Regions from separate parts of the Sporofaciens sp. JLR.KK001 genome, predicted to be linked through region 1. Evidence: riboswitches for the same ligand, from Rfam matches in the RefSeq annotation. Region 1 holds a riboswitch; each other region holds the start of a gene.

Region 1 (10,284 bases):
ACAGAGATGTATGGCGCTTAGCTGTATCGTCGTTGAGGAAGCGATCGCAGACAAATTTGTTGAAGAGCTTGTAAGACAGGCAAAACAGGTGATCCCGACCAAGGCTTATGACAGATCCCACGCAAAGGGCGTGAAGACCATCGGACCGATCACGTATGAGAAGCATTATCAGGAAGTGCTCCGCGATATCCAGAAGGGAATCGACGAAGGCGCGAAGCTGGTACTTGACGGACGCAACCCGGAATTGCCGGAAGATATGAAGAACGGTTACTTTGTGGCTCCGACGATCTTCGATCACGTGACACAGGAGATGAGCATCGGACGCGAGGAGATCTTTGCTCCGGTCCTTACTGTAAAACGCTGCAAAGACTTTGAAGAAGGTCTTGCTATGATGAATGAGAATCCATATGCAAATGGTTCCGTGATCTATACGCAGAGCGGATACTTTGCACGTCAGTTCACGAGATATACGGACGGCGGTATGGTCGGCGTAAACGTAGGCGTTCCGGTTCCGATCGGATTCTTCCCATTCTCCGGCCACAAGGATTCCTTCTTCGGAGATCTTCACTGTCTGGGCAAGGATGCTTACCGCTTCTTTACCGAGTCAAAGACCGTGACCACACACTGGTTCGACGAGGAAGAGAAGAAGACCATCGAAGTATCCACATGGGACGGAACGATCTAACAGTACGTTTGTTATAAGAATACAGCCGGTCCGGTCTATATAAGGCCGGGCCGGTATTCATTATCAGGCGGTTTATAACGGAAAAAGAAATGAAATAGGATTGGAATGAAAGACATGATACTTACAGGAACACAGAAGAAAAAGAGAATTTTAATGATGTCATGTTCGGAATCGTGATCGCAACCTTCGGCGCGCCTGTGATCACAGGCGTGGTTACCGGGAAAGGCTACGGGATGCAGGCAGTATTTGCGATCGGAGCGGCATTCGCAGCGCTTGCACTGATCTGCATGGTGCTTCTTGGAAGGGAATTAAATCAGTCAAAACATAAAAGAGTAATTGTCAACAGTTATAAGGAGGAGAAGAAAAATGGCTTTGGTAACAATGAAAAAACTGTTAGAGCAGGCAAGTAAGGAACGCAGAGGCGTCGGCGCATTCAGTGTGGGAAATATGGAGATGGTCAAAGGCGCCGTTCAGGCGGCAGAAGAGATGAATACTCCGATCATCCTTCAGATCGCAGAGGTACGGCTTCCTCATTCGCCCCTTGCGCTGATGGGTCCGATGATGGTTCAGGCTGCAAAGGAAGCGAAGGTGGATGTAGCGGTCCATCTGGATCACGGTCTCACCGTCGAAACGGTGAAAAAGGCACTGGAACTTGGATTTACCTCCGTCATGTTCGACAGCTCGAACTATTCTTTCGAGGAGAATATCGAGCGTACGAAGGAGGTAGCGGAGATTGCGAAGGGATACGGCGCTACCGTGGAGGCGGAGCTTGGCCTGGTAGGCGGGAGCGAAGACGGAAGTGAAGACCACGGAATCCGCTGTACGGATCCTGAAGACGCGAAGGTATTCTGTGAGCGCACCGGAATCGATGCGCTGGCGGTAGCGATCGGGAATGCCCATGGGAATTATCCGGTAGCGCCCACGCTTGCGTTCGACGTGTTGAAAGAAATCGAGAAAAGGACGGAAGTACCTCTCGTCCTGCACGGCGGAAGCGGGATCACAGACGATGATTTCAGACGCGCAATCTCTCTTGGAATCGTGAAGGTCAATATTGCGACGGCCAGTTTCAATCAGCTGACGAAGAGGGCCGAAGAGTATTTCCAGACGGAAGGAGCGCATAATTACTTCAAGCTGAACGAGGCTATGGTGCAGGGAACATACGAGAATGTGCGGCATCATATAGAAGTATTTAACTGCAGATAAGCGATCCGTTCACATCAAAAAACAGACCATTTAGTCAATACCCTTGTATCCGCGGCAGCTTTTCACTATAATAGAAGCTATTACAGCGGGCAGGAAAGGGAGTAAATTAACGTGATTCGGATTGCGGTCTGCGAAGATGAGCAGATTCTTTTGGAACAGCTAACAGGCCATATAAAAAATATATTGAACAAGCATTCTGTTATATTCAGCATCGAGGCATATACAAATGGAAACGTACTCCTTTCGCGCGGAACGTTCGATATCGTATTTCTTGATATTGCCATGAAGCCCCTTAACGGGCTTACACTGGCAAAGAAGCTGCGTGCAAGAGGAGATAAGAGCAAACTGATCTTTATTACGGCGCACCGGCAATATGCCATCGATGCATATGATGTTCAGGCATTTCATTATCTGGTAAAACCTGTGGATATAAAAAAGCTGGAAACCATACTCTGGCAGCTCTGTTCTTCTCTTACGGGGGAATACGAACATACGCTTGCCATCCGCCAGGGAACGGCGGTGATAAGGATTCCTTTCGGACAGATCTTGTATCTGGAGGCCATGAACAGGAAAATCCATCTGCATAAGAATGGAGAGTTCCTTCCGTATTATGGGAAATTAGATGAATTAGAACCGACGCTGCCGGATACATTTTTCCGCTGCCACCGGAGTTATATTGTTAATTTTGACCATGTGCAGCACTATAAAAAAGAGGAAATCTGGTTAGACAATGAAGTGGTTCTGCCCTTATCCAGACGCAGGTATCAGGCATTCGGCCTGGCATTTATGTATTATTTGAAAAACCGGGGGGATGTCTTTTGATCAGTTTGGCGGTATGGACAACGAGCCTTGGAAGTATTCTTGTTGTTTATCAATATCTCTTTTTAAAGGAAATGCTTGGAACGAAGTACCGTTATACTTTTCTGTGGTATTATCTGGGAACCTGGCTGTACGGACACATCAATGTATGGTACGGTATTGCCGGAACCGTGTGGGGCAATATGATCTATCTGTGCGCCTGCGCGCTTGCACTGAATACGCTGCTGTTCCATGGAAGCGCAATAAAAAGGAGCTTTTTTACTCTTTGGATATATGGGATTCATGAAGTGGCAAGCGCCGTATTATTTCCGCTTTTCCAGTCGATAGCAATTCTGAACGGGCAGGAGATCAATTTTGACTTCATAATGAGATCGGTCGATCTGGCATCATGCATTGCGTCTATATTTATGATGGAAATCTTAAAAAGAAAGCTCCATCTGCTTAAGCGCGATTTTGAGGACCGCGACGGTATCTACCTTGTATGTATCGTTACATTTATCTGTGTGACGGTCAGCATGACGGCTATGACATTTTTCCAGGTGAACGATTGGGACACAGAATATGTGTGTATAGTCGCCGTCCCTCATAGCCTGATCGCACTAGGCGGCGAGGTCCTTAACGTCTGCTGCATTATTATGCTGGAACGGCGGCTGGTAGAGAGACTGGCAAAACAGCAGCACCAGATGCTAAGACAGCAGCTCGAGACCTCAAAAGAACAATATGAGCAGCTTATAAAGATCCGGCATGATATGAGAAATCACAGCTTATGTCTTGCGCAGCTCTTAACAAATGAGAACATAGAAGAAGCCAGACATTATCTGGAACAGTGGAATGTCAGCATAGAAGAAGGGGAGTCTGTCATACAGACAGGCTCTATTTTTGCTGACGCTCTGTTAAATCCCAAATACAGACAGGCAAAAAAGCTGGGAATCGACATATCGATACAAATGAGGGTTCCGGGGGAGGAGAAGATTGCGCCTGTCGATCTTTGCTGTCTGTTGGCAAATGCACTGGACAATGCGATAGAAGCCTGCCAACGGGGTACTGCGGCCGGATATCCGCCCGGACGGATACGAATGAGATCACAGATACACCCTAATTACTGGGTATTTGAAATCATAAACAGCGCCTATCTGCCGGTTAAACGGCACGGGGGCAGATTCTTATCTTCCAAACAGATCCCTGTGAGCGGCATCGGCCTGCAGAATATCCGAACGATCGTTGAACGGTATGAAGGAGTGCTTGATCTTCAGAGCGGAACAGATTTTACACTAAATGCCATGTTTCCGTTGTCATAGATAAAACCATTTACGCCAGAAAATAAACCATAGATGCGTCAGATCGCGGCGCAGCGTGCCGGAATGGAGATATCAGAAGCTTATGATGACACGGAGAGAATGGCTGAGAGGATAAAGGGCAGTCTGCTGTCATCAGAGGAAAATACGGAAAAGTTCAACATCTTCGAATTGCTTATGGAAGCACGTAAAAACTGGCTGAATGCCAAATTACCTTAACTATGAGGGATAACCGGCCGATATACTATATATAGAATATTCAACGTTTTGATATATGACAGAAGGAGGCCGTATCTATGAGTAAATGCACTTGTTTTCATTCGGGGGGATTGCAGCCGATCACACCGTGGAAGGATATGATTACTTCTGCTCAGTTAGAGCAGATCAGGAAGAATTTTGCATCAGTAAAACCAATGAATGAAAAACCGCTTGCGCTCCCCAAGAGCGATTCGGCTGCGGCGCCGGCGAAACCGTCCGCCGTGGTGATCGAACGCGGGCCGGTAAGACCGTTTCATACAGGATATGCAAGAATAGACAATGCGATTACGGACGCCCTAAGGGGCAAGAGCCAGGAGTTGAAAGACAGCGTCTATGATATTATATGGAGTGATTTCCTGCCGAATAATGTCCATGGCGTGGAAGAGACGGACCGGCTGGCGCGGATCAGTCTTGGAGTCGAGAAGGCAGCGTATCTTGCGGACCAGTTCATGGATGAGGGGACCAAAGCATCCTTCATGGACGCTATGCGCTCCATTGCGCGGATCGGCATGGAAGGAGAGCGGGTCGGTTCCTGTCATATGAAGTACCATGTAAAGAATGTGATCGGTCTGGACGGCAACGGTTATGTGCATGAGGACAGCAGAGGGGAGATTCGGTATGCGATGGAGAAGTATTCTCCTGAGACTTATGCAGAGTATCAGAAGATGCTGAACGCTTCCGGGGAGGATACGACGGAGTCCGCACTGTTTTCGCTGAAATGGGCCATCGGGAATCTTGACCTGGTTGCCGCCGGCAGACCCGGGTATCAGAAGTATCAGGATGAGCAGTATGAGAAGCTTTACCAGGTAGAGCTGGACCATACATTTTCCGGTTCGGATACCAGCAGCAAGGAGAAGTTTCTTGAATCGATTAAGGCAAAGCTTCAGGCGAACCGTGACTTGCAGATCAACCTCTTTATGGAGCAGATCGCGCAGATGTCCAAAGCGCCGGGAGGATATCTGGTCGGCAGAAGGATGGTCCTGTCTGGACGGGCATAGGACGGCATAGGATCGAGACAAATAATCCAATTCGTGCTTGACATTTTCACCCAGGGAGTATAGACTTAAGCATGTAGAGAGAGATCTGTATGAAAGCCTTGAAAACTGAATGAAGAAGAGAGAGGGGCTGGCGGCAAGCCGGCTGAGATAAAGAATGGAGTGTTTCTTTGACTCTTATACCTGATCTGGATAATGCCAGCGTAGGAACTTAGAGATAACTTATGCCTTATGCATAGTGGAATAAAAGCCTTGTCGGAGTTCCGGCAGGGCTTTTTCTGTGATATAGACTGTTCTGATATGCACAGTTTCCAAAGATACAGGCTTTTGACGCTCTCATAATAATATGATAACAGGAGGAAGGAAAAATGAACGCAAGTGTAGCTATTCAGTCATTGCCAGAAGCAGCAAACGATGAGGAATTGATCAGGATCGTAGACGAGGTGATCGATTATATCAAGAGTACAGGTCTGAATTATTATGTAGGCCCTTTTGAGACGGCAATTGAAGGAGATTATGATGAATTGATGGATATTGTAAAGGAATGTCAGCACATCGCCGTCAGGGCGGGGGCGCCTTCGGTTGCGGCTTACATCAAGGTTACCTACAGACCGGAAGGAGACGTGCTGACCATTGAAAAGAAAGTTACCAAACATCACCAGTAAGCTACTGCCGGTTACGGCCGTTTTCCTGCTTCTGATGATTTGGCAGACTGCCAGTTCGGCTGGGATGATTCCCAGGTTTTTGCTGCCGTCTCCGCTTGAGGTGGCGATGGCTTTTGCAGAGGATTTCCCGTTACTTATGGACAATGCGCGCGTGACGCTTCTGGAGGCTTTTATCGGACTGGCGGCGGGGATCTTGATCGGGTTTGTAACGGCAGTGCTGATGGACTGCTTTGAGTGGTTATACAGAACCGTTTACCCGCTGATCGTGCTGACCCAGACAGTACCCACGGTAGCCATAGCCCCCCTTTTGGTATTATGGTTTGGATATGAGATGCTCCCAAAAGTAATTCTGATCGTAATCGTTACGTTCTTTCCGATTACGGTGAGTCTTCTGGACGGATTCCGTGCATCGGACAAGGATACCATCAGCCTTCTGCGTTCCATGGGGGCTTCGAAAGCGCAGATCTTCCGGTATGTAAAGTTTCCGGGAGCTCTTGGGGCATTTTTCGCAAGTCTGCGGATCTCGGTGTCCTATGCAGTTGTGGGAGCCGTGATTTCAGAGTGGCTGGGCGGATTTAGCGGATTAGGAGTTTATATGACAAGAGTGAAAAAGGCATTTTCCTTTGATAAGATGTTTGCAGTGATCTTTCTGATTTCTGCGATCAGTCTGATTTTGATGTGGGGCGTAAATGTGCTCCAGAAGGTATGTATGCCGTGGGAGGAGGAAGACAGATGAGACAGAAATTACTGGTAGTATTGTTGGTGGCAGTTCTTACAGGAGCTCTGGCAGGATGTGCGGCGAATAAGGAAGAGAAAACAGGGCAGGGCGGTGCCGGGAATCAGGAGTCCGGTGAGAACGGTTCAGGGGATTCACAGAAGATCACGGTGGTTCTTGACTGGACGCCGAATACGAATCATACAGGGCTGTATGTGGCCGAGGCAGAGGGGTATTTCCGGGATGCAGGTCTTGAGGTGGAGATCGTTCAGCCTCCGGAAGACGGCGCAGTGGCGCTGGTAGCTTCGGGGAAAGCCCAGTTCGGTATCTCTTTTCAGGATAGTATGATGCCGGCAGTGACAGGAGAGGACGCGCTTCCGATTGAAGCCGTCGCGGCAGTTCTCCAACATAATACCTCCGGGATCGTGTCGCGCAAAGGGGATGGGATAGATACACCAAAAGGACTGGAAGGGAAGAAATATGCCACCTGGGATCTGGACATTGAAAAGGCGACGCTTAAGCAGGTGGTAGAGAAAGACGGCGGGGATTTCAACAAGGTGGAATTAATCCCAAGCACAGTGACGGATGAGGTGTCGGCGCTGAAGAGTAAATCAGTGGACGCAATCTGGATCTTCTATGGATGGGCAGGAATTGCGACGGAGGTTGCCGGTCTTGAGACAGATTATTTCGCATTCCGGGATATTGATCCTGTATTTGACTACTATACTCCTGTGATCATCGGGAATCAGAACTGGCTTAAGGAAAATAAAGAGACGGCCAAAACATTTCTTGGAGCAGTGAAGAAAGGATATGAATTTGCCATAGATAATGTGGATGAAGCCGCAGATATCTTATGCCAGGCAGCGCCGGAGCTAGATAAGGAAATGGTCCTGGCAAGCCAGGAATACATGGCCGGTCAGTATCAGGCAGAGGCAGACCAATGGGGGTACATTGATCCGGAAAGATGGAATGCATTCTACGGCTGGATCAGTGAGAAAGGATTATCGGAAGAAGAGATTCCGGAGGATACCGGATTCACGAATGAATATTTGGAGTAGGAATGATGGCGGAACTAAAAGTATCAGGGATTACTTTTACATACGAGGAGGCGCCTGTCCTTGAGGATGTGAATATAGAACTGCATGAGCATGAACTGGTGAGTATTCTCGGAGCCAGCGGGTGCGGAAAGACGACGCTGTTCCATATCATCTCCGGACTTCATAAGCCGCAGCAGGGAAAGGTGACATTAAACGGGAAGGACATCACAGGCTGCCCTGGTCAGATCAGCTATATGATGCAGAAGGATCTGCTATTGCCTTACCGGACCATAGAGGACAATGTGAGCTTGCCGCTTATGCTTAAGGGAGAGCCGAAAAGGAAGGCCAGGGAGAAGGTGTCGCTTTATTTTGAAGAATTCGGACTAGAGGGAACACAGAAAAAATACCCGCGTCAGCTGTCCGGAGGTATGCGGCAAAGGGCGGCGCTGCTTCGAACCTATATGTTCTCCAGGGATGTAGCTTTGCTGGACGAGCCGTTCAGCGCTCTTGATACCCTTACAAAGAGCGAGATGCACAGATGGTATCTGGATGTCATGGATAAGATCCATTTGTCCACCCTCTTTATTACCCATGATATTGACGAGGCGATTCTTCTGTCAGACCGGATTTATCTTCTGACGGGGAAGCCTGGACGGGTGACAGAGGAAATTATAATAAAAGAGCCGAAACCCAGAAAAAGAGAGTTTAATCTGACGGAAGAGTTTTTAGAATATAAACGCCGGATTCTGGAACGGCTTTAGACAAAGTATTTGCTAGCCGACTGATTGTGCAAACTAGTAGGAAATCTTAACTTTCCTGTTGACTTCCCGTATATATTGTGCTACAATCAGAAACGATTTAAGAATTTAATACTTCAAACCGTTGAAGCGGAGATAACGGCAACGATGCCTTTACAGAGAGTCTGGGATGCTGAGAACCGGATGAGAAACAAGTTGTCAAATGGACCGCTGAGGGCGCAGTCAAATGGGTTTTCCCAGAGTATTCTGCGACGTTGCAGGCAGACGTCATATGCCGGGGATATGTTGGTATCCTGCTAAGCGCACGGGTCATGCCGTGAATCAAGGTGGCACCGCGGATAGTGTTGTATATTCGTCCTTGACAGATTCTATATTTCTGTCAAGGACTTTTTTGTGTGATACAGGAAATCCTGTTCTCCGAACTCCTTTGACAGAAATTAAGTCAGAAGAGTTTTTTATTTTTTAAGGAGGCAGACAGATGATCAAAGAAGCTATCGTAAAAATCGTAAACAAAGAAGACCTGACTTACAACGAGGCCTATACCGTCATGAATGAGATCATGAACGGTGAGACGACGCCTACACAGAACGCTGCTTTTCTTGCGGCTCTCTCCACCAAGAGCGCCAGAGCCGAGACGACGGATGAGATTGCGGGCTGTGCCGCTGCAATGCGGGCACATGCTACGAAAGTGGAGACGGATATGGAGCTGTTCGAGATCGTGGGCACCGGCGGTGACAATGCGCACAGCTTCAATATCTCCACGACCTCCGCGCTTGTTGCGGCGGCAGGCGGCATGAAGGTAGCCAAACACGGCAACCGCGCCGCATCGTCTAATTGCGGAACGGCGGACTGCTTAGAAGCCCTTGGGGTAAATATCCTGCAGAGTCCCGCTAAATGTATCAAGCTTCTTAGAGAAGCCGGCATGTGTTTCTTCTTTGCCCAGAAGTACCATACCTCCATGAAGTACGTGGGTGCCATCCGTAAGGAGCTTGGCTTCCGCACCGTGTTCAATATCCTGGGTCCCCTGACCAATCCCGGCACGCCGTCTATGCAGCTTCTCGGGGTATATGACGACTATCTTGTGGAGCCGCTTGCGCAGGTGCTAATCAATCTGGGGATCAAGCGGGGCATGGTGGTGTATGGGCAGGATAAGCTAGATGAGATCTCTATGAGCGCACCGACTACCGTTTGTGAGATCCGTGACGGATGGTATAAATCCTCCGTGATCACGCCGGAGGATTTCGGCTTTACCCGCTGTGCAAAAGAAGAGTTAAGAGGCGGTACGCCGGGAGAGAATGCGAAGATCACCCTTGCGGTCTTAAACGGAGAGAGGGGTCCTAAGAGAAATGCCGTGCTGATGAATGCCGGCGCCGCCCTCTATATCGGCGGGAAGGCGGCCAGTATGAAGGACGGCATCACCCTTGCGGCAGAGATCATCGATTCGGGAAAGGCGCTTGCTACACTCCGCCGGCTCATCGAAGTCAGTAACCGTCCGATCAATTATCCGGAAACATCTTCCCCTAATCAGCCGGAGGTGCGGTTATGACAATCTTAGACCAGCTTGCCGGGTATGCCAGAGAGCGAGTGGCCAGGGCCGGGAAGGAGCTGCCCCTTGAAGAACTTAAGAAACAGGCCGTGTCACTGACAGCCTCGGCAGAAGAAAACTTTGCATTTGAAAATGCACTGAAAAAACCCGGAATATCCTTTATCTGCGAGTGTAAAAAGGCGTCCCCCTCCAAAGGGCTGATCGCTACTGATTTTCCGTATATGCAGATTGCAAGGGAATACGAAGAGGCAGGGGCAGAGTGCATCTCCGTCCTTACTGAGCCGAAATGGTTTCTTGGAAGCGACAGG
Region 2 (10,284 bases), on a different contig from region 1:
GCGCAAATATTGCCACAGTACATGGCATGGGATACCGATTGGAGGACGGCAATGTTTCCTAAACTACAGAGAAAATTAGTTTTTCTTTATACCTTAAGTACCGGGCTGATCATAACTTTTATCCTGTCCATAACATTTCTTTTCTACTTTACCTCACAGGAAAACCGCCAGGAATCACTGTTCCAAAAACATCTTTTTACTCTGATGTTCCAGCTTCAGGGTAATTCCCACTTTACGGATCTGTTTCTGGCACAGATGGAGGAGAAAAACCAGCTCATCATTCATATAGAAGAAAACAACTCGCCCCTTTTCTTTCCTGGTTCATACAGACCGGATACGAGACGGGAGATTCTTCTTTCATATGCAGAAAAAGCCGCGGACAAGGAAGGCATTTTCACAGATTCCTACCCTATCTCCTCAAACATGTTGCAGACCTCCATATTTCAAATCCATGGAGACAGCCGGGATGTCTATCTTGGGAATATCCTTGTCCTCCAGACCCCTGCCGGATATAAGAAGCTCACCCTGCTGCAGGACATCTCTGACAGCAGGAAGAAATCCCTGAAAACCGGATGTTTCTATTTATTTATCGACCTGTTTGGAATCCTGCTCCTCTTTCTGAGCGGCCGCTGGTTCGTCCGCCGTTCCCTGCGCCCTCTGGAAGAAACATACCAAAAGCAGCAGGATTTTGTAGCCGCAGCCTCCCATGAGCTTCGTTCTCCGATTGCAGTCATCCAAATGACCGCAGATGCAGTCTCTTCCCATTCAGCAGAGGATACCCGTCTGCTTTCTGTTATTAAAAACGAATGCCGCAGGGGAAGCGCCCTGATTAAAAATCTTCTGCTCCTTGCTTCTGCCGAACAGAGGGAATGGGCTGTAAGAAAACGGAAATTTGAAATAGACGATCTCCTCCTAAGCCTTTTGGAGCTTTACGAACCGCTCTGCCTGTCCAAAAACGGAACCCTGCAGTTACGCCTGCCGGAGGAGCCGCTTCCGCCAGTATCAGCAGACCCCGAACTATGCCGACAGATTTTGACCATCCTGCTCGATAACGCCATCGCATATTCTCTGACGCGGCCTTCAAGAAAAATCCTTCTTAGGGCTGAACACTGCCATCCCCATACACTGGTTTTCGTCGTGGACCATGGCCCCGGAATCCCTGACGAGGAAAAAGAATTTATCTTCGACCGCTTTTATAAAAGTGATAAATCCCGAAATAAAAAAGACCATTTCGGACTTGGCCTGTCCATTGCCATTACCCTTGCAAAAATCCAGGGATTAAAGCTTGGCGTGCAGGATACAGACGGTGGCGGAAGTACTTTCTATTTGCAGATATAATCAAAAATGACAGGAGGATCAAACACATGCCATACTACAAAAAACCTACATTCTGGATAATAACCGCAGCCGCCATAATATGCCTTACCGTATTTATACTCTTTTCCAGAAACTTAAAGGAAGACAGCAGTAATCCTGCAGCTTCAGCGGATGACAAAAAGCATTCGGCTTCTTTTTCGGCTGCCATTATAGAAGCCGACGAGCATTCCTTACTGGTCGAACCTGTAGAGGGCTCTGCTGAATTATCATCCTCTGACCGCATTTCAATTCCTATAGAATATATGCCAAAATCCCCCACTCCAAAGGTTGGGGATATCATCAGCATCCAGTATAACGGTGAAATTATGGAATCCTATCCCGCACAACTAGGGGAAATATATGACATCCGGTTTATAGAGACAGACAGCGGCAAGCTCCATTATCACAACAATTAGCGCCCTATTTGCTCATGTTCCAGGCCATCTCCCAGAAAGCCAGCTCGTAGCGGGAACAGGCCACAAAAATATCTTCCAGATGCCGCACTTGCTGTTCGGTATAGTGCAGGGTCAGCCGGTCTGTCATTTCCAGCAGCAGGACGTTCGCTTCGCCGTAATGGGGATCAGCGTAGCCTCTGACCCAATCGCCGTAGAATGGATGATCCTGTGCCAACGGATTGTTCTCTACAATCTTTTTGGCAATCACCTCATAGCTGTAGGCACAGGACAGGATAGCGGCCAGAATCTCCGCCTCCCCCTCTTCATAAGCCACCCGGAGCATATAGGACGTATAGGAAAGATTGTCCAGCGACCGGGGCGTTGCCTCCAGTTCCTCCCGTGAAACTGAGAACTTACCCATATAGCCCCGATGGATATCCATCTCTCCCTCGGTCAGCAGGGTCACATACCTGGAGAAAAGCTGAATGGTTTCGGGGCTTTTTGCCTTGGCAATGCCCAGGGCGAACACCTTGGCATACTCCTCCAGATAAAGGTAATCCTGAATGATGTAATACTTAAACTTCGCCTGCTCCAAAGTACCGTCCTGGATACCCTTCACAAAGGGATTCTCATTGTAAGCCGCCCAAATGTCTTTTGTTGCGGATAAAAGCCGTTCTGTTGTCTTTATGGTTGTTTTCATGACTCTGCCTCCTTTGCGTATTCACCGGTCAGATTGAAATTGTGCTGCATGGGTCCTCGGCCCTTCCCCAGGTTCAGCATGGCATTAAGCGCGCCGGAGATGTATTCTTTGGACCGCCGGATGGATGTGGGCAGGTCAAATCCCTTGGCCAGATTTGCCGCTATGGCGCTGGACAACGTACAGCCGGTTCCATGGGTATTGGAATTATCAATGTGAGTTCCGTAGAACCATGTCCCCGCGCCATCCGCATAGAGGTAGTCATTGGCGTCGTTGATGTTGTGCCCGCCCTTGAGCAGGACCGCGCATCCATAGGCGCCGCTGATCTGTCTGGCCGCGGCTTCAATATCCTCCTGGCTTTGAATGGCCATGCCAGACAGGATCTCTGCCTCCGGGATATTGGGCGTAGCCACAGCCGCCAGGGGGAGCAGGCAGGTTTTCAGTGTATCCACCGCCACTTCGGAAATCAGCCGGTCGCCGCTGGTAGCCACCATTACCGGGTCCACCACAACGTTCCCCGCCTGATAGAAGCGCAGCCGCTTGGCAATCTTCTCAATCAGTCCGCAGGAGGCCACCATACCGATCTTCACCGCATCGGGCGGGATGTCCTCAAATACCGCGTCAATCTGCTGTCCGAGAAAATCGGGCGTCATCTCTACAATTTCTCTTACACCGGTGGTATTCTGCGCTACCAGCGCCGTAATGGCGCTCATGGCGAAAACACCGTTCATGGTCATCGTTTTCAGATCGGCCTGAATCCCGGCGCCTCCGCTAGGGTCTGTCCCAGCGATTGATAATACTGTTCTCATTGCTATCTCTCCTTTGCATTATTTTTATTAAGCGACGGAAAGTGGTGCCCCCGATCCGCCGCTTGAAGCTTTCGGATGTCAGGAAGTAAATTCCTTAAACCGGAAGGAGCTTCTGAAGTTTATCCAGCTGCGCCAAGTCTTTCAGGTATACATCGGACAGAACGCGGATTTCTTCCTGATTCTTTTCATGGCTGTCACAGACCGCCGCCACAGGGAACCCGGCTTCTTTCGCCGCTTTGATGGCATAGAGCGCGTCATCAAACACAACCGTCTCTGACTTTTCTGTTCCCAGGAAGCGAAGCGCCGCCTCAAAGATATCCGGCTCATCCTTGCCGTGTCCCACTTCATTGCAGGTGAAAATCTCGCCAAAATAAGACAGCGCTTTGCACCGCTTCAGAGCGGCCTCCACCAGATACCGGTCAGTGGCAGTGGCGATACACAGCTTGACGCCGCTTGCCCTAAACCGCTTAAGCAGCTCCTCCACCCCCGGTTTCAGCGGAACCTCAAAACAGTAATACCGCTCCAACATGGCGTTGACCCCATCCATGATCTCATCAATACCAAGCTTCACGCCATACTCGGTCTGATAGTAGCGGGCCGCCTGGCGCAGGCTCATATTCTTAAACACCTCGTTCAGATTCTCTTTCGGCTCATATCCGATAGAGCGCAGATAAGTCTCTCCGATGGTGTCCCAGATAAACATGGAGTCCAACAGCGTGCCGTCCGCATCAAAAATCGCGCCGCGAATCCTCATGCCCTCACCATCCCCTCTGCCAACAGGCGAAGCTTTCGGCAGGTATCCTCAATATCCTCCGCCGAAAAAATGGCTGATACCAGGGCCACACCGTCCACACCGCTGCCGGACAGCTTAAGAAGGTTGCCCCGGTTAATGCCTCCGATGGCCACAACGGGCACGTCAACCGCATCGCAGATGGCGCGTAAGGTCTCATTCGTCATCTGATCCACATCTGTCTTCGTGCTTGTGGGGAACACCGCCCCCAGACCCAGATAGTCCGCACCGTTCCGAACAGCCCGTCGTGCTTCTTCCACCGTATGGACAGAGACACCCAGGAGCATAGCGTCCCCCACCCGGCGGCGAACCTCGCCCGCCGCCATGTCCTCCTGGCCCACATGGATACCGTCCGCCTGGCAGGCGATGGCGACGTCCACATTGTCATTCACAATGAACGGCACGCCATACCGGTGGCACAGGGCACAGATATCTTTGGCCTCCTGAAGAAACGCCGTCTCATCCATCTCTTTCTCCCGCAGCTGCACACAAGTCACACCGCCCTTCAATGCCGCCTCCACCTGCTCATAGAGCGTCTGTTCCCCTGACCAGGCCCGGTCAGTAACGGCATAGAGCAGCATATAGCGTTTATCGCACTTCATAATTTGCTCCTTTCTCCAACCTTGCAGGAGTCAGGCGGTACATGGCGTCGATGATATAGTTCCGATAGGAAGCGTTGCCGTCCAGTTCGGTCATACGCCTGTGGGCAATCTCCCCGCACAGACCCATGGCGCACACGGCTGCGGCTGCCGCCTCAAGGGGATGCTCCGGGTTGGCGGTGACAAAGGCCGCCGTCAGGATGGAAAGCTGGCAGCCGGTCCCGGTAATAGAAGACATCTCCGGATGGCCGTTGCGGATACAGAATGCCCGCTCTTTGTCCGCCACGATATCAATGGCTCCGGTGACAGCAATAACCGCCCCGGTGCGCCGGGCCAGTTCCCTGGCAAAGGATACCGCCCCGTCCAGATTGTCTTCTGTCACCCTGTCCGCCACGTCGGCATCCACCCCTTTGGTGGTGCCGCTGCCGTAAGCCAGCGTCTTCATCTCCGAGATGTTGCCCCGGATTACCGTAAGCTTTAGCTCCTCAAGCAGCCGAAGTGCCGTATCCGTCCGCAGCGCGGAGGCCCCAGCTCCCACCGGATCCAGCACCACAGGATGCCTCAGCTCGTTGGCACGCTTCCCGGCAGCAAGCATAACCGGGATGGTGCGCTGATTCAGTGTGCCGATGTTGATAGCCAGCCCTTTGCAGATGCCGGTGATTTCCACGGCATCCTCCGGGTCATCTGCCATAATGGGTGAGCCGCCGCAGGCCAGCAGCATATTGGCACAGTCGTTGACGGTGACATAGTTGGTGATACAATGAACCAGGGGTGACTTCCCCCGTACATTTTCAAAAATCTGTTCAAACATAGTATGATACTCCTTTGTAAAATGAGAAAAAACATCCCTGCATGGCGGCGCTTTCCCGGTTGATGGCAGGCCGATATCGTCTGCCAAGTACAACTTTGCATTAATCTTGAAGTAATAGTGCTCGATATTCGTGTCATCTGTGCGTCTCTTAACCGACGGCGTAGCGGGCTACGTCTAGGTTAAGAGACGTGCAGATGGCGCGGATAGCGAGTGCTTATTACTCAAGAATTAATGCAAAGCTGTACTAGCTGCAAAAACTCAACAAAAAACAGGAGACATCTGCATAGCATGCCCCCTGAAAAAGTACCGATCTCCACGACTTCCTCCGGCGGCATTATCCGCATCAGGTTCAAGGGTCGAAGGTCTACCTTCCTCTCAGCCTGTCACACAAGCTCCCCTGTTTATTTTGTTATAGGAATTATATCATTCCATTTATTGCTTTGCAAGTGACTGTCTTAAGAAAAATGAATTTTATGTGAAGCCTATCTGCCTATCTTAAGCGACAGCTTCATGAAATAGACAAGCCCTCCTTTTCTCTATAATCTCACAATGCAATATAAAACTTTCCTGTCTGGTAAGTAGGTAAGTCCCTTACGGGGCTTACCCCTCTCAGAACCGGACGTGCAGCTTTCCCGCATCCGGCTCCCTGCAAAGCTAATACATCTACAACTATCCGTATATACTTACATAGATACGTGGTCGGACGAGTGGGAATTGTCTCATCAATTCCTTATATCCTTCCTTTGTATAGCTTCTTCTCTGGCTTCTTCTATTCAGCCAGTAGAATAACCTGAACCATACTACATTATAGAATGAGTTCAGGCTTCTTGAATTGTCAGTAATTCCGTAGTAATGATAGTAACCAGTTAAGATTTCATTCAGCTTCTTTACTATCTGGTTTATACGTAGAAATCTCATATCTCTTATCGTAGCATTTATTTCCTTGCTTTTCTTTGCTAGTTTTTTCTTACTGGTCTTCCTCTTCACTCTGAACTTTCCCGTTCTTCCATGCGAACAGTAATGCGTGAATCCGAGGAATGTAAAGGTCTCCGGTTTCCCGTCTCCACGTTCTTTCCGGTTCCTTTCTGCAAATCGGCCGAATTCTATCAGCCTCGTCTTTTTCTCCTCCATTTCCAGTCCAAAGTGCATCATTCTGCGCTTTAAATATTCATAGAACATCTCTGCGTCTGTTTTGTATTGAAAGCAGACTACAAAATCATCCGCATATACCACCAGCCCTGCGTACCCTTTCATGATCGGCTGCATTTTCTCCTTGAACCACCACACCAGTACATAATGCATATATATGTTTGCGATTACTGGTGAGCAGACCGAACCCTGTCCGGCTCCTTCCTCTGTCTCTTCATATCTGTAATCTTCCATGATTCCGGCTTTTAACATCCGGCGTACCAGCCTGATGATATTTGGGTCTTTTATTCTTGATTCTATGAACTTTATTATCCATTCATGGTCCAAGTGGTCGAAAAATCCTTTTACATCCGCATCCAGTACCCAGTTTGTCTTTTCTTTTTCCAGCATTCCGTTCAGCTTTCTTAATGCCTTATGACAACTTCTCCCTGGTCGGAATCCCATCATTTCATCATAGAAATGCGGTTCGAACACTGCTTCCAGTACTCGTCTCAATGCTTCCTGCACCAGTTTGTCTTCATAGCAATAGATACTGAGCGGCCGTGTCTTTCCGTTTTCTTTCGGTATCTCCACTCTTTTTGCTGGCTTGGGCTTGTACGCTTTCTTCTTAAGCTTTTCCTCTAATTCTTCCAGATTTTCCTCCAGCCTTGCCCCGTATTCCTCTTTGGTTATCCCATCGGTTCCTACTGCTTTCTTTCCATCCATTTCCTTGTGGCACTCTTTTAATAATTCCTTATTTATCAAATGCCCTATGGACGTAAATACCATGTCTGGATGTTCGCCTGATAGTTGTGATATTCTCGCCAATTTCGTTTCCATAGCTCCTCCTGTCTCTGCGTACAGTCTATGTTTCCTCTTTGATATGACTTTGCATGGCTAGCCTGCGAGGACAGGCATTTCTCGACTTCCACTGTATGTTTTACCGTGTACTATTCGGCCATCCGACTTCTGCTGGCCATTTGCGGTTCTCCCTTCGACAGTTGTTCCGCATACCTGATGTACGCAACTCATCTGGAACCAGACAGACCTCCTCCAGTTGACTTGAAATCCTTGATTGCATGACCAACCTCAAAACTCCGGGGAAGCAACTGTATTCTCGCTCTTAGTGACTACAGTTGTGTTGCTTTCAGTGTATAGGAGCACCTCTGCCTTCCCACTTTCATTTTCATATCGAAGCTATGTGCAGTTATGCCCTGCAATCTCGCTGTCTACGCTTAGCAGACAGCATCTCTGCTGTCCACCCAAGACTCGCTTGGTGCGGTATAGCTTGTACCTTACACCGTAGGACTTTCACCCACCGAATTCCAAGCCCTTAGCTGGGCGCACCCTATAAAACAAAAAAACTTCACCAAAAAGCAAAGTTATTTCTGTTCCAAACTACATCCAGCATAAGCTGTCTGCCAAAATTAAAATATTGCATCTATCTAAAGTATAACATGCAAAGCCTCTGATCCGTATGGATTCCTCATACCATACCGGACTATTCTGTACCACTTTGACTCCATAAAGAAAAGGTTGGATACATTTTGCATAAATATATATTTTCTTCTCTTAAATTCTCTTTTCATCACCCGTTTATTTCCTGCTTATAAAATATTCTGCAGCTTATTCTATACATTGTGTAAATCCAGATCGCCGCAATCAAGGGAGACGCACATAAAATTGTAAAAATAAGCTGATCCGTGATTTTCACACCGAGCATCATTAATATTTCATACACCATAAAACATATTCCCAAAGGAACAGCAAATGAAATCAGTAAAAGCATACGCCCCTTTTCCGCACCATACTTAAAGACCAATGGAATAGACATACTTCCGAAAATAACCGAGACGATGAGTCCGACAAATCCAATAAAAAGCATTGTTACTATCCCTTCCATACTTAATGCCATCTTATGCATAGCCACTCCCCCTGCCACACCAAAAACGGTTCCTACGCAAATACCGGCAATACAGAAAATAATAAGAACAATAAATTTGGCCTTAACTATATCTTTTTTACATATTGGCATGACCAAAGCATATTTAAACCATTTACAATGATCATCAAACGTAAACGTTGTTACAATCATCATGCTGCATAACACTCCCGATGAAATAATATAGCTTTCCACCCCCGAAGCCATAATCAAACCAATAGCAAACACCAGTAAGATTAACAGCATCGACTTTGCATTATGACCAATATTATATAAATCTTTTATAATGAGACTCTTCATTTGGCTGCTCCCCCTTTACATACATCAAAAGCATATCTTCTATCGATATTGTATCTACCATAGCATTTTTATATTTTCTTTTTGCCTTTTCCTTATCCCCAACAAGTATGTTCCATCTGGTCCCATCCTTCCGGCACGCTAAGATATCTGCTTTATCAACTTTCTCAAACAAGCCTGACTCACATCGAATTACCCCGTAACCATTGTACAGGTCACTTTTCCTCTTAGAGAAGATAACCCTCCCACGATGAATGAATGTAATATAATCTGCCACTTTTTCCAGATCTGTAGTAATATGCGACGACATCAAGATGGAACGCCCCTCTTCTTTGACAAATCCTGCAAATATCTCAAGAATATCATCCCGCATAACCGGGTCAAGTCCGCTCGTTGCCTCATCCAGAATTAACAACTTCGGCCGATGCGACAATGCAGCAGCAATACTCAATTTCATTTTCATCCCTTTGGACAAGGTTTTAATTTCTTTTATCTGTGGAATACTGAAACGCTCCAGGAGATTCTGATATGTAGGGTTATCCCATTGCTTATATGCTGCAGCACAAATTTTTCCAACTTTTTCTGGTGTCAGTGTCTCGTAAAAATTAATCCCATCAAATACAACGCCTATATTTTCTTTGATCTGTATTGTCGAATCAAGTTCCTTCCCCCAGAATCTTACTGTTCCCTTATCTTTTTTTATAAGACCCAGAATGGCGTTGATTGTTGTGCTTTTTCCGGCTCCGTTTTCTCCTATTAATCCCATAATGGAACCTTTAGGAATTGAAAAGGAAACCTGATCCAGTTTAAAATCCCCATATTTCTTTGTCAAATCCTTAATCTGCAATATTTCATCCATGATCTGTCCTCCGTATCCAGAAACGACTGGACTTTTCCTTATCTTTCATATAATGATAGGAATCCATATCTGGCTTACATAATCCTTATCCTTTGGATTCCCTTCACCATACCATTCCACCGCCGGACATTCCCCATATTGGAATGAATGTCTGGGCAGCCATTCCCCTTTTAAATATTTCCATCCATTTTGTATTGCATGCGGTACCTCACCCCTGCACTCTATAATCGCCCAAGTATGTCCTGATAATTTATATTCAGAAACATTCCGTAATTCATGCCTTATGGATGGACGGACTTCACCCAGCGAAATGCCTCCTTTGAAATCACTTTCCAGCTGCTGTGACAATACAATCATAACTGAATGCTGCCATTCATTTTTATTATCAGAGACCCCTGCCGGCCAGATCTCTTCTTTTGTCTGAATATTCCAGGAATACTGCTGTTTTCGTATCTTCTCCATTTGGGGATAAATCTGCAACCTTGTTTCATGCTTCCTTGCCTCTCTCGGTGAAACGCCATGAAACCTGCGGAACGCCTTAGTAAAAGAGGTAGGTGATTCATATCCGTATCTATTGCTTACTTCTGCAATCCTAATGCAG
Region 3 (10,284 bases), 1.6 Mb from region 1:
ATGCTGTAACACTGGCTGCAGACTGTCTTCCTTTGTTGGTATGTTACTTTATTATATGGACTAAGACTGCTTTTGTCAAGACATTTTAACCCTAATTTCTTCAGCCTTATTATAAAAAATTTTCAAAAATACCTAAAATATAAGGAATCTCATTCCCTTTTTGATGTAAAATTAAGCTACCAGACAAAGATCTTACTAAACAAAAAAGAAGGAGATTCCTTATGTCTAATTTTACAGCAAATACTTACCTTCCGGTATTGGATATACAGACATTATGATTAAGGTTCCTTCTGAAAAGATTGGATGTATCATGGAAGTGAAGTATGCAGCGGGCGGTTCGTTTGATACTGCATGTAAGAAGGCAATGACGCAGATTGAGGATAGCGGGTATGTTTCTGCTTTGCACCAGGAAGGGATGCAGGTAATTCACAAGTTTGGAATCGCCTGCCATAAGAAAAGCTGTAAAGGATTATATGATAAATAAGATACAAGTATACTTTAAGGAAAAAAGGTTTTGATCGGATAGCTACACCGGCAACTCATCCATATCCTCAAGTTCCCCTGCATTCTCAATCTCGTAATATACTACCCTATCCGAGTATTTCTTAAGGAGCTTTCTGCCCCCTCTGTCCCCTTCAAGGGCAAGAAGCTCTCTGCGGTACTCCCGTGAGAACCATGTTGGATTCCCAACCAGATCTTTGCACCTGACACTTCCAAGCTCAGCCTGCTTTCTTTGCATCTCTTCCAGGAATCTTTCCGCACTCCTCTCCGTCAAAAAAGGCTGATCCCCCACAAAGAAAGCATACCCTTCCGTCTCCCCGGACGCCGCCTCAATGCCTGCACGGACAGAATAAGACGCTCCTTTCCTGCTGTCCGGCGAGAACACCGGATGCACTGGCATCCCGGACGCTCCCATCCTTCCAACCACATCATAGATCTCATCATACTGTGTTACCACCAGAATCTCCCAGGACTCATGGCGCCTGCATATCCGGATCAGCCGATCCAGAAGATGCCGATAGAGCGGCTTTCCGTCCAATTCATATAATAGTTTATTTCCACCGAAACGGCGGCTGTTTCCAGCCGCCAGATAAATTAACTGCATATTGTCCTCTCAACGCCGTTGGCGTTCCACATTCAAAATCCGAAAAAATCCGAAAATGATACGATCAGACCGCCGCCTGTCTCTTCACTGTTTCCAGCGCCTTCGCTACCGGCGGAATCGAGATGATCACCAACGTAACGATTCCTTCCGCTCCAAGATAGCTTCCCTGATATAAGGCAGAATATACCCACGGATTCATCCCTTCCGGTGCGTACGCCGCAAAAAAGACCACTCCGGATAACGTAGAGAAAACGAATCTTCCCAACACGCCAGCAACATATCCCATCTGCAGGCCGTACCTCCGGTTATGAAAAAAACCTGACAGCCCAAGTGCTCCAAATGCTAAGGGATAATCGAATAATACCTGCAGAACAGACACCATATATGGATCAATAATAAATTGCAGGATCCCATATGCAGCTCCGGCAAGAATCCCGTACCCCGCTCCGAACCAGTACCCGATCAAACAAATAAATAACATGGATAACAACGTGACCGAACCGCCCATCGGCATCTCCCACACTTTTATGTAAGAGGTAACTATTGCCAGTGCGATTCCCATGGCAGAAAAAACAAGCCTTTTGACGGCAGAAGACGCACTCCTGCCTGTGATAGAATTGGTCTGTGACATTATGAAATTCTCCTTTCCTTACGCCGGCATTACCCGGATCAAGTTTTGAGGGTCTGTATGCTATACATACATCTCAGCCATTCAAGCGCCCCTGTTACATATACAGGATAATTCCATATTCACCAAAAGTCAAGAGCCTATTTTCTCAGGAACTTCGATAAATAATTCTTACTTAAGCCGTAAGGCAATCTATCTAGTACATCATTGCGTTAATCTTGAAGTAATAGTGCTTGATATTCGTGTCAGCTGTGCGTCTACGAACCGACGGTGTAGCGGGCTACATCTAGGTTCGAAGGCATGCAGATGGCATGGATAGCAAGTGCTTATTACTCAAGAATTAATGCAATGATGTACTAGTACACCGCCCCCACACAGCACACCCGCACGCATGCCGGCTCTCTGCCTTCACGCAGACGATCGATACAGCCATCGCATTTCTCCATCTTCCCGTCCGCATCATAATGAATCACACCCTTCGGACAGACAGACGCACATGTTCTGCACCCGGTACACTTCTCCCAGTCTGCCAGGATCAGGCCATACTCTTCCTCTCGGTAAATGGCGCCTTTGGGGCACTGTTTCATGCACAGCCCGCAATGCACGCATCCTACGCAGATATTCTTCTGAAAATCCTCTTCCTTCACCGTCCGTATGACTCTGTGGCTGTTCGCATCCTCCTCTTCCGGAGAATGATGCGCCGCAATACATGCCGTATAACATGCATAGCATCCTATGCATTTATCTTCGTCAAACCTTAATTTCATCCTATTATACACCCCTTATCTTCTGTCTTCTCCACCCTGCAGAAATATCCTTTGAATCCCGGGAATCCGGAGATCGGATCTACATAATCCTTTCCGATCAGCTCATTGGCATCTCCCTTGGAATTACCATGATAGATATACACAACTCCAGGATTCCCCTGGACATTGTATACAGCCGTTCCCGTAATCCTGCCAGACGGCGAAGTCACCTGGACGAAGTCTCCGTCACCCACACCAAAGACCCTGCCATCCTCCGGGTGGATCTCCACCATAGGCACGGCTTCTATATTATTAAGCCACGACATCCGATACAGCCTGGAATGGAATAACTGCGGCTTCCGGCTCCCGGTATTCAGGATCAGCGGAAACTTCTGTCTGTCTACCGCCCCATTCTCACGGAAATCATGATACACCGGCAGCCCTTCATACCCATGGCTGTCCTTATAACGCTCCAACACAAGAGATTTAAACTCTACCTTGCCGGACGGCGTATGGAACTTTTCATTCTCATAGGTCTTCACCGCCGGCGGGAACAGGTTCTTACCCATCATCCCTTCCGGACGGCTCTTTAATTCCTCAAGCGTAAGCCCGGACGGTCTTAAGATATGCTCCATATAAGCCTGATATCCGTCTCCTAATACTTCATCGCAGATCGCTGGATCCTTAAGCTTCATTCTGCGGAACACTTCCATAATGATCTCGATGTCATTGCGGCTCTCTCCTACCGGCTCGATCGCCTGATTCGAGAAGAAGAACCTGCCGCCCATTCCGGCGTGTACCTGCTCCCTCTCATAGGACGTACATGCCGGGAGGATCAGGTCTGCCGCCCTGGATGATTCTGACATGAACAGCTCTGCATTGACATAGAATTCCAACTTTTCAAGCGACTTCTTAAGATATTCCGGCTGCGGCCACATACGATGGTTCAGTCCCATGGCAAATAATGCCTTGATGGGATACGGCTTCTCGTTGGATATGTAATCCGCAAGCAGGGTGCACTGCGCCTCATCGCAGGACAGGTCGAACCATACCGGGAATTCCTTCTGACCGATGGCTTCCTCCCCGTCAAAACGCCTGATCTGTCCGAATTCATTTGCCGTGGAAAATGGTCCCGGCTGCGTCCGGTTGCCGCCCTCCACATCATAATTGCCGGTGAGGGCGATCAATGAGAAGACCGCGCGGTAATTCTGTACTCCGTTGATGTGGTGTACCACAGGCGAAGCAGAGAACATCAGGCCTGCCGGACCGTTTCCGGCATAGGTCCGCGCCGCTTCCCGGATCAGTTCTTTTGGAACACCCGTGATCCTCTCTGCCTTCTCGGGTGTGAATTGCTGTACATACTCCCGGTACTCCTCAAATCCATAGACATATTGCTCCACGAATTCCTTGTCGTACAGATCCTCCTCTATGATCACCTGCGCCATGGACAGCGCCAGAGCGCCGTCCGTTCCCGGGATCAACTGCAGATGAATGTCCGCGTCATGGGCCGTCACCGAACGGCGCGGATCCACATCTATAACCTTGCCGCCTCGCTTCTTAAACCCCTGAAACGCCTTACTCATAGGTGTGTTGCTATGATACAGGTTAGAACTCCAGAGCATCAGTGTCTTCGCGTTCTTAAGATCCGGCCCGCAGATCCTGTTCCCGTATACCGAACGCCAGGCAAGGGCGGCCGCCTGGAAACAGGTACTGGACTCCGTACAGAAATTCGGCGATCCATAAGCATTGGCAAGCCGCAAAAGAGCAGGACGGTACCATTTGGCATAACCTGCATAGAACACTGTCGATCTCGCCCCATACTCGCCTCGGATCCTAAGAAGCTCTTCGGCAATCATCGCATAAGCCTCATCCCACGAGATCCGCTCAAACTTCCCTTCACCTTTCCTGCCGGCTCGTTTCATCGGATATAAGATCCGTTCTTTATTATATACATACTGTGTCGCTGCAACTCCCTTGGCACACAGTCCGCCGGACTGCATGGGCGTATTGCGCGATCCTTCTACGGAAATGAGCTTTCCGTCCTTCACATACGCATCCACTTCACAGCACGGCCCGCAAGTGGAGCATGTAGTTTTCACAATCTTCGTCTCAGACATATCCTTCTCCTTCATCATATCATTCCTACCCCCGCAATGCGGCGATCAGGCGTTTCAACTTTCATCCGTCCCGCTCATCCTCCGTGCGATCTCCCGGTTCACCCGGTTCCTGAGCGTGATCAGGTACATATCCGACTTCGGATATCGCTTAAATGTCAACGGCTCGGCAAGCTCTCCCTCAACTAACTCCATCACATACTCCTTGTCCGTCAGTGATTCCAGCAGCCTAAGCGCCCTCAGATCCGTAAGCGCCTCATAGTGTACCATCATACGGATCGACTCTTCCGGATGCCCGTCCGCTCCCGGATACACCAGGAACGGGTCGCCGGACGGGAATGCATTGTCCGCGTCCGTCACCTCGTAAGGATTGATATGCTCGATCGAGAACTGGCTGTTGTAGAAATTATACCCCCAGTGCAGGATCCCCGCGATATCATATTTGAACAGCTGTACCCCATAGATACGGTTCCGCGCCGACGGCATAGACATGAACCGGTTGCTCACCTCATAGAATTGCCCTGTACAATAATAAGTCCACATATCCGTGAGTCCATGCGCAAGGAACTCTTCGATCTCATTATTTCCCGGGATCGGCTTGTCGATCAGTCCGTGCCGGTAGAACTCATAGCTTGAGAGCGCATCAAAGGTATGGAAGCCTTCTAACAGATCCCCTAACGATTCTTTCGCCGCTCTGAAGCTCTCCAGGTGCTCCTCCCTTGGCTCGTCAGAGATATGGAAGTAGGTCACCTCTGCGATCCCCCACTCACGCAGCTTCCCGGTAAGCTGCGGCAGGAAGCTGTGAAGGAACTTCGTGTACTCTCCCACCGCAGGCGTGTGCCACCCGAAGATCTTCTCTTCCCTGCCGTCTACCGTCGCCACCACCTTCGGCGCATACTTCGCCCCCCACTGGGAGAACAGATGCGACATCTCAAAATACTCGATACCGCAGGATCTGCACAGGTCGACCCAGCGTTTCAGCTTGTCGAACCCAAAGCTGTACGCTCCGTCCTTCACTTCCACATCGATCAACTGTGTCGTCGTCCGTTCCAGACCCACCGCCGTATCAAGCGGTGAGGTAAAGAGCGGGGTCAGCATCATATTACAGCCTCTCTCCACATATTCATGGAAATAATTCTCAAGAAGATTCCAGTGCTCTTCAGAAAATACCTCCACCTGGTAATAATCCGCCAGACAGTCCGCATGCATCCACTCCGTATGCATGATCGAAAGCTTCGGCAATGCTGCACCGATCACCGTAAGCTTCATCACCGCAGAGCATACCGGCCCGCCCTCCTTCACCAACTGGATCTCGATCTCATAATCCCCGGCCTCGATCTCATCCGTCACATCCACATCGATCCAGAGACTCCGCCACTGGTTGGAACACACGATCGCTTTCCCGTCCTTCAACTCCCGCAGAAGATCCGGATACAGGCCGGAGGTGGTCTTCAGATAATTATCATCCACGATACGGTTCGTCGCACGCCCCACCGGCACCTGCTCGACTGTCCTAACCCGGACCCGGCTTTCGATCGGCGATACTACCCTGACATCCAGACGCTCGCGCATGAAGAAGTCCCCGGTATATGCCGCCTGGAAAGACACCGTCTCCCCCCACAGAGCGCTGAGTTTTAAGCACTCCGGCTGATAGACCGGCGTTTCATCCTGGAATACCTTCGCCAGGGAACTTAAAAGCTTCATCTCATACTTAATCTCTTTTTGTTCAAACATATTGCACTACCTTTCTCATTTTTCTCTTATCCTTCTAGTACACCGAAAAATAAGTTCCTAGTACATCATTGTATTAATTCTTGAGTAATAAGCACTTGCTACCCATGCCATCTGCACGCCTTCGAACCTAGATGTAGCCCGCTACACCGTCGGTTCGTAGACGCACAGCTGACACGAATATCAAGCACTATTACTTCAAGATTAATGCAATGATGTACTAGCCATATAACGCAGAATGATTTTTCATATGCAAGGCGGAGGAATGAGGCGTAGTGGGCGCTACGCCGATTGACAACAACGACGCAGATGGAAAATCAAGCAAGTTATATGGCTGGTTACTTATTATTCGGTGTACTAGTACAGCATTGCGTAATTACCGATACACTCTAGCGCAGGATAAATTTTCAGTCTGCAAGGCGCAACCCATCACTTGATCCCGCTCATTGTCATTCCCTTGATGAACTGCTTCTGGAAGACCAGGAAGATCACGATCATCGGAATCATGATCATAGACGCCGCCGCCATCGTCGCAGACAGATCCGAAGTTCTCTGGCTGTCGAAGATCACAAGGCCGAGAGGCAGTGTCATCTTCTCCATATCATTCAGCATCAGCAATGGATTCAGATAGTCATTCCAGTGCATCATAGCCGTAAATATGCCGATGGAACCGATAGCCGGCTTAATATTTGGAAGGATCACATGCCAGTAGATCCGAATCGGTCCCGCTCCGTCGATCTTAGCCGCCTCACACAGACTGTCTGGAATATCACCGATAAACTGCCTCGCCAGATAGATGGAAAATGCACTGACAAGCCCCGGCACGATCAGCGCCCACCGCGTATTAAAAAGATGCATCTTCTGAATCATCAGATACCTGGGAATCATCGTGACCTGAGGCGGAACCATCATCGTTGCCAGAAGAAGCACGAACAGAAGCTTCTTCCCCCGGAATTCGTACTTGGCAAATACATAGCCGATCAGCGTACTCGTCAGGATCACCGCCGCTGTCACACAGATGGTAATAAACATACTGTTCGCAAACCAGCCTGCCACCGGCGCCCTCTCGAACGCACTTCGGTACCTTTCGAGCGTCCACTCGACCGGCAGGACTTTGGTCCGGTAAGTACGGATCTCTGCATTGCTCTTAAAAGATGTCAGGAACATCCATACCATGGGATACATCATGATCGCCGATAAAACCGCCAGAAAGGCGATAATTACATAGTGATATTTCTTATATTTCGACCTCTTCTTCATCATTCATAACTCCAATCTGAACGCATAAGCTTATTTTGAACCATCGCAACCATGAATACAAGCACGAACAATGCCGCCGCAACCGCAGACGCATAACCCATATCGAAGCTGTCAAAACTCATCTTAAACACATAGTTCGTCAAAACCATCGCTGTATTATTCCTTCCCCCATTAGCCGCGAATACTCTGAACTACGCAAACATCTGGAAATAATTCGCCATCGTCATGATTGCCACAAATGCGAATGTCCGCCCGATCAGAGGCAGCTTGATCCACAGGAATCTCTTCACCGGCCCCGCTCCGTCAATCGCCGCCGCCTCGTCAAATTCCCTGGGAACTCCTTCAAGCCCTGCCGTAAAGAGCACCACATTGTACCCGATATCCGCCCACAAAGTAAATATGATGATCAGCAGCAGCATTTGCCATGTAGTCAGGAACCAATTCTTCGGCGCAATCCCGAATATCCCGGCGATCTTGTTCAATAATCCTCCGTCCGTACCTAATATACCATATTTCCACACCGTAGAGGTCCCTACCATAGGCGCGATACAGGGAATAAAAAGGATCGTCCGAAACATAGTCTTCATCCACTTCGACGGAAGTACAGAGATGAGCTCTGCCAAAAACAGCGTAATCACAATATTCGCCGTCACTGCCGCCAGACAATAGACAATAGTATTCTTAACAGCCAGCCAGAATACTTCATCATGGATCAGACGTCTGTAATTCTCCAAACCTATAAATGGATTCTGGGAATTTGCCGGGTTATAATCATAGAAAGAGATTATATATATTTCTATTTATAGGATTTATCTATATTCTATAGCAGCCGAAGCTGTAAAGAATCCCACTCCGATCCCCAGATCCCTCCCTGAGAGAACGTATTCTTTGGCACGCTTCTGAAGCGTCGTATTCTCCGGGTACTGCCGCTTATCCTCCAGTATCTCTCCGAATATCCTCTGTTCTGCCTGTGGGTATTGGTACCCTACATCCGTCACTTCAAAAAGCTTCTGGAAGCGGATGATATTACTGGTATTGGGAAGCACCTCCTCAAGATGGGGCGACAGCAGCCAGGAATCACAGACGTACACCTGATACTCCCGCCCAAAGAATTCCTCTGCACGCCCAAATGACTCCCGGCACGCTTCCATTTTCAAAGGTTCTCCCTCAGGAATGTGTACGTTCAGCGCCTTCGTCCCCGCCTGGATGGTCTGTTCCCTGCCCTTCATATCCTTCTTAACAAGGATCGGTTCAAACTGCAGCCGCCCAAGCCGGAACAGCTTAAGCTTCACCGACTGTCCGAGCCACCATAACTCATCCAGGCCATAGACGCCATGCTTCCGATAACATTCCCGGCACCAGATCGTAATGTCATAGAAGGTCTCATCAAACACCTGGTCCGTGTATCCCCTCTCCTGATATTCCTCGTAGGTATCCATTGCCAGCTTCAGATAGAATTCCAGCGCCCACACATACTTGCCGTCCATTTTCTTCCATTCTCCGATAAACTGCCGGATATCCTGGTAAAACTTATCCTTCCAGACCTCGTATTCCTCCTCGGCGATCCGCTCCTTTTGCACCGGCTCTCTTGCTTCCCCGGGCAGGCGGATCCGTTCCATTAATTCTTCTATCTTCATCTTTTGTTTCCTCTCTTTCGCATTTCTTCCAATCTCAAGCAGATATAATCTCTCCTATACCTGTTTTCTTAATCGTACCACAAACACAACGCATAGCCTAATTGATAATTTCTATGATATTTATAGATATTATAGATATCAAAAAGGGCATCCCATTATCAGAGATACCCTTCTGTATTCAAGCTATATTCATTATCAAAGGATCTTCGACAAGAACTCTCTAAGTCTTGGCTCCCTGGGATTCCCGAAGAACTCCTCCGGATCTCCTTCCTCCTTGATCTGCCCTTCATCCATGAACACAACCCGGTTCGCCACCTCTCTGGCGAATCCCATCTCATGGGTTACGACCACCATCGTCATTCCGTCTCCGGCAAGCTGCTTCATCAGCTCCAACACCTCGCCTACCATCTCCGGGTCCAGCGCCGAAGTCGGCTCATCGAAGAGTATCACGTCCGGATCCATAGCAAGGGACCGTACGATCGCAATCCTCTGCTTCTGCCCGCCGGACAGGGTAGACGGATAGACATCCGCCTTATCTTCCAGGCCGATCCTTCTCAGAAGCTCCATCGCCTGTTCCCTTACCTCACTCTTGATCTGCTCGTTGGTCTGGGTAACCGGAAGCAGTTCTTTGGCATTGCCGCCGCGAAACAGATTCCCAAACCGGGTCCTGCTGTTCTTCCTCTTCGCCTTCTTAAGATCCTGACACCTTAGATATACCGGCGCCATCATGATATTCTGCAGCACCGTCTTATTGTTGAAGAGGTTAAAATGCTGGAACACCATTCCCATATGACGGCGGTGCACATTGATATCCACACTCATATCCGCGATATCGACGCCGTTGAATATGATATTCCCCCCGCTTGGATCCTCCATACAGTTCAGACACCTGAGGAAGGTACTCTTCCCCGATCCGGACGGACCGATCACTGCTACGATGTCGCCTTTGTTGATGGTTATGTCAATTCCTTTTAAGACCTCCGTATCTCCGAAGCTCTTCCTGAGATTAATTACGTCTATCACTCTTCTTCAGGCTCCTTTCCATCAGTTTCACAAGCAGTGA

What was found. Region 1 has a riboswitch for thiamine pyrophosphate ahead of VSQ62_RS14725 (thiamine-binding protein). Riboswitches for the same ligand answer to the same signal wherever they lie in the genome.
Region 2: linked by a shared signal. The riboswitch ahead of thiM (hydroxyethylthiazole kinase) and the one ahead of VSQ62_RS14725 (thiamine-binding protein) in region 1 are both predicted to bind thiamine pyrophosphate.
Region 3: linked by a shared signal. The riboswitch ahead of VSQ62_RS22550 (energy-coupled thiamine transporter ThiT) and the one ahead of VSQ62_RS14725 (thiamine-binding protein) in region 1 are both predicted to bind thiamine pyrophosphate.

Annotation. Positions count from the first base shown of each region.
Region 1 covers NZ_JAYMNO010000001.1:2,831,286-2,841,569, reverse strand. The annotation lists gene mmsA (CoA-acylating methylmalonate-semialdehyde dehydrogenase) at 1-685, shown strand, start outside; gene VSQ62_RS14755 (hypothetical protein) at 847-1,095, shown strand; gene VSQ62_RS14750 (class II fructose-bisphosphate aldolase) at 1,052-1,888, shown strand; gene VSQ62_RS14745 (LytR/AlgR family response regulator transcription factor) at 2,000-2,710, shown strand; gene VSQ62_RS14740 (sensor histidine kinase) at 2,707-4,005, shown strand; gene VSQ62_RS14735 (hypothetical protein) at 4,039-4,221, shown strand; gene VSQ62_RS14730 (hypothetical protein) at 4,299-5,258, shown strand; TPP riboswitch at 5,369-5,482, shown strand; gene VSQ62_RS14725 (thiamine-binding protein) at 5,624-5,920, shown strand; gene VSQ62_RS14720 (ABC transporter permease) at 5,889-6,656, shown strand; gene VSQ62_RS14715 (ABC transporter substrate-binding protein) at 6,653-7,693, shown strand; gene VSQ62_RS14710 (ABC transporter ATP-binding protein) at 7,699-8,433, shown strand; gene trpD (anthranilate phosphoribosyltransferase) at 8,909-9,976, shown strand; gene trpC (indole-3-glycerol phosphate synthase TrpC) at 9,973-10,284, shown strand, end outside.
Region 2 covers NZ_JAYMNO010000003.1:229,830-240,113, forward strand. The annotation lists gene VSQ62_RS31360 (response regulator transcription factor) at 1-62, shown strand, start outside; gene VSQ62_RS31365 (sensor histidine kinase) at 52-1,338, shown strand; gene VSQ62_RS31370 (hypothetical protein) at 1,365-1,772, shown strand; gene tenA (thiaminase II) at 1,777-2,451, opposite strand; gene thiD (bifunctional hydroxymethylpyrimidine kinase/phosphomethylpyrimidine kinase) at 2,448-3,257, opposite strand; gene VSQ62_RS31385 (HAD family hydrolase) at 3,352-4,011, opposite strand; gene thiE (thiamine phosphate synthase) at 4,008-4,649, opposite strand; gene thiM (hydroxyethylthiazole kinase) at 4,636-5,457, opposite strand; TPP riboswitch at 5,761-5,866, opposite strand; gene ltrA (group II intron reverse transcriptase/maturase) at 6,127-7,425, opposite strand; gene VSQ62_RS31405 (ABC-2 transporter permease) at 8,174-8,827, opposite strand; gene VSQ62_RS31410 (ABC transporter ATP-binding protein) at 8,796-9,683, opposite strand; gene VSQ62_RS31415 (AraC family transcriptional regulator) at 9,729-10,284, opposite strand, start outside.
Region 3 covers NZ_JAYMNO010000001.1:4,437,732-4,448,015, forward strand. The annotation lists gene VSQ62_RS22540 (PD-(D/E)XK nuclease domain-containing protein) at 257-484, shown strand; gene VSQ62_RS22545 (nucleotidyltransferase family protein) at 527-1,105, opposite strand; gene VSQ62_RS22550 (energy-coupled thiamine transporter ThiT) at 1,170-1,736, opposite strand; TPP riboswitch at 1,735-1,839, opposite strand; gene VSQ62_RS22555 (4Fe-4S dicluster domain-containing protein) at 2,090-2,500, opposite strand; gene VSQ62_RS22560 (molybdopterin-containing oxidoreductase family protein) at 2,497-4,614, opposite strand; gene VSQ62_RS22565 (DUF4091 domain-containing protein) at 4,651-6,327, opposite strand; gene VSQ62_RS22570 (carbohydrate ABC transporter permease) at 6,754-7,587, opposite strand; gene VSQ62_RS22575 (hypothetical protein) at 7,584-7,733, opposite strand; gene VSQ62_RS22580 (carbohydrate ABC transporter permease) at 7,776-8,318, opposite strand; gene VSQ62_RS22585 (acyltransferase domain-containing protein) at 8,394-9,221, opposite strand; gene VSQ62_RS22590 (amino acid ABC transporter ATP-binding protein) at 9,417-10,244, opposite strand; gene VSQ62_RS22595 (amino acid ABC transporter permease) at 10,228-10,284, opposite strand, start outside.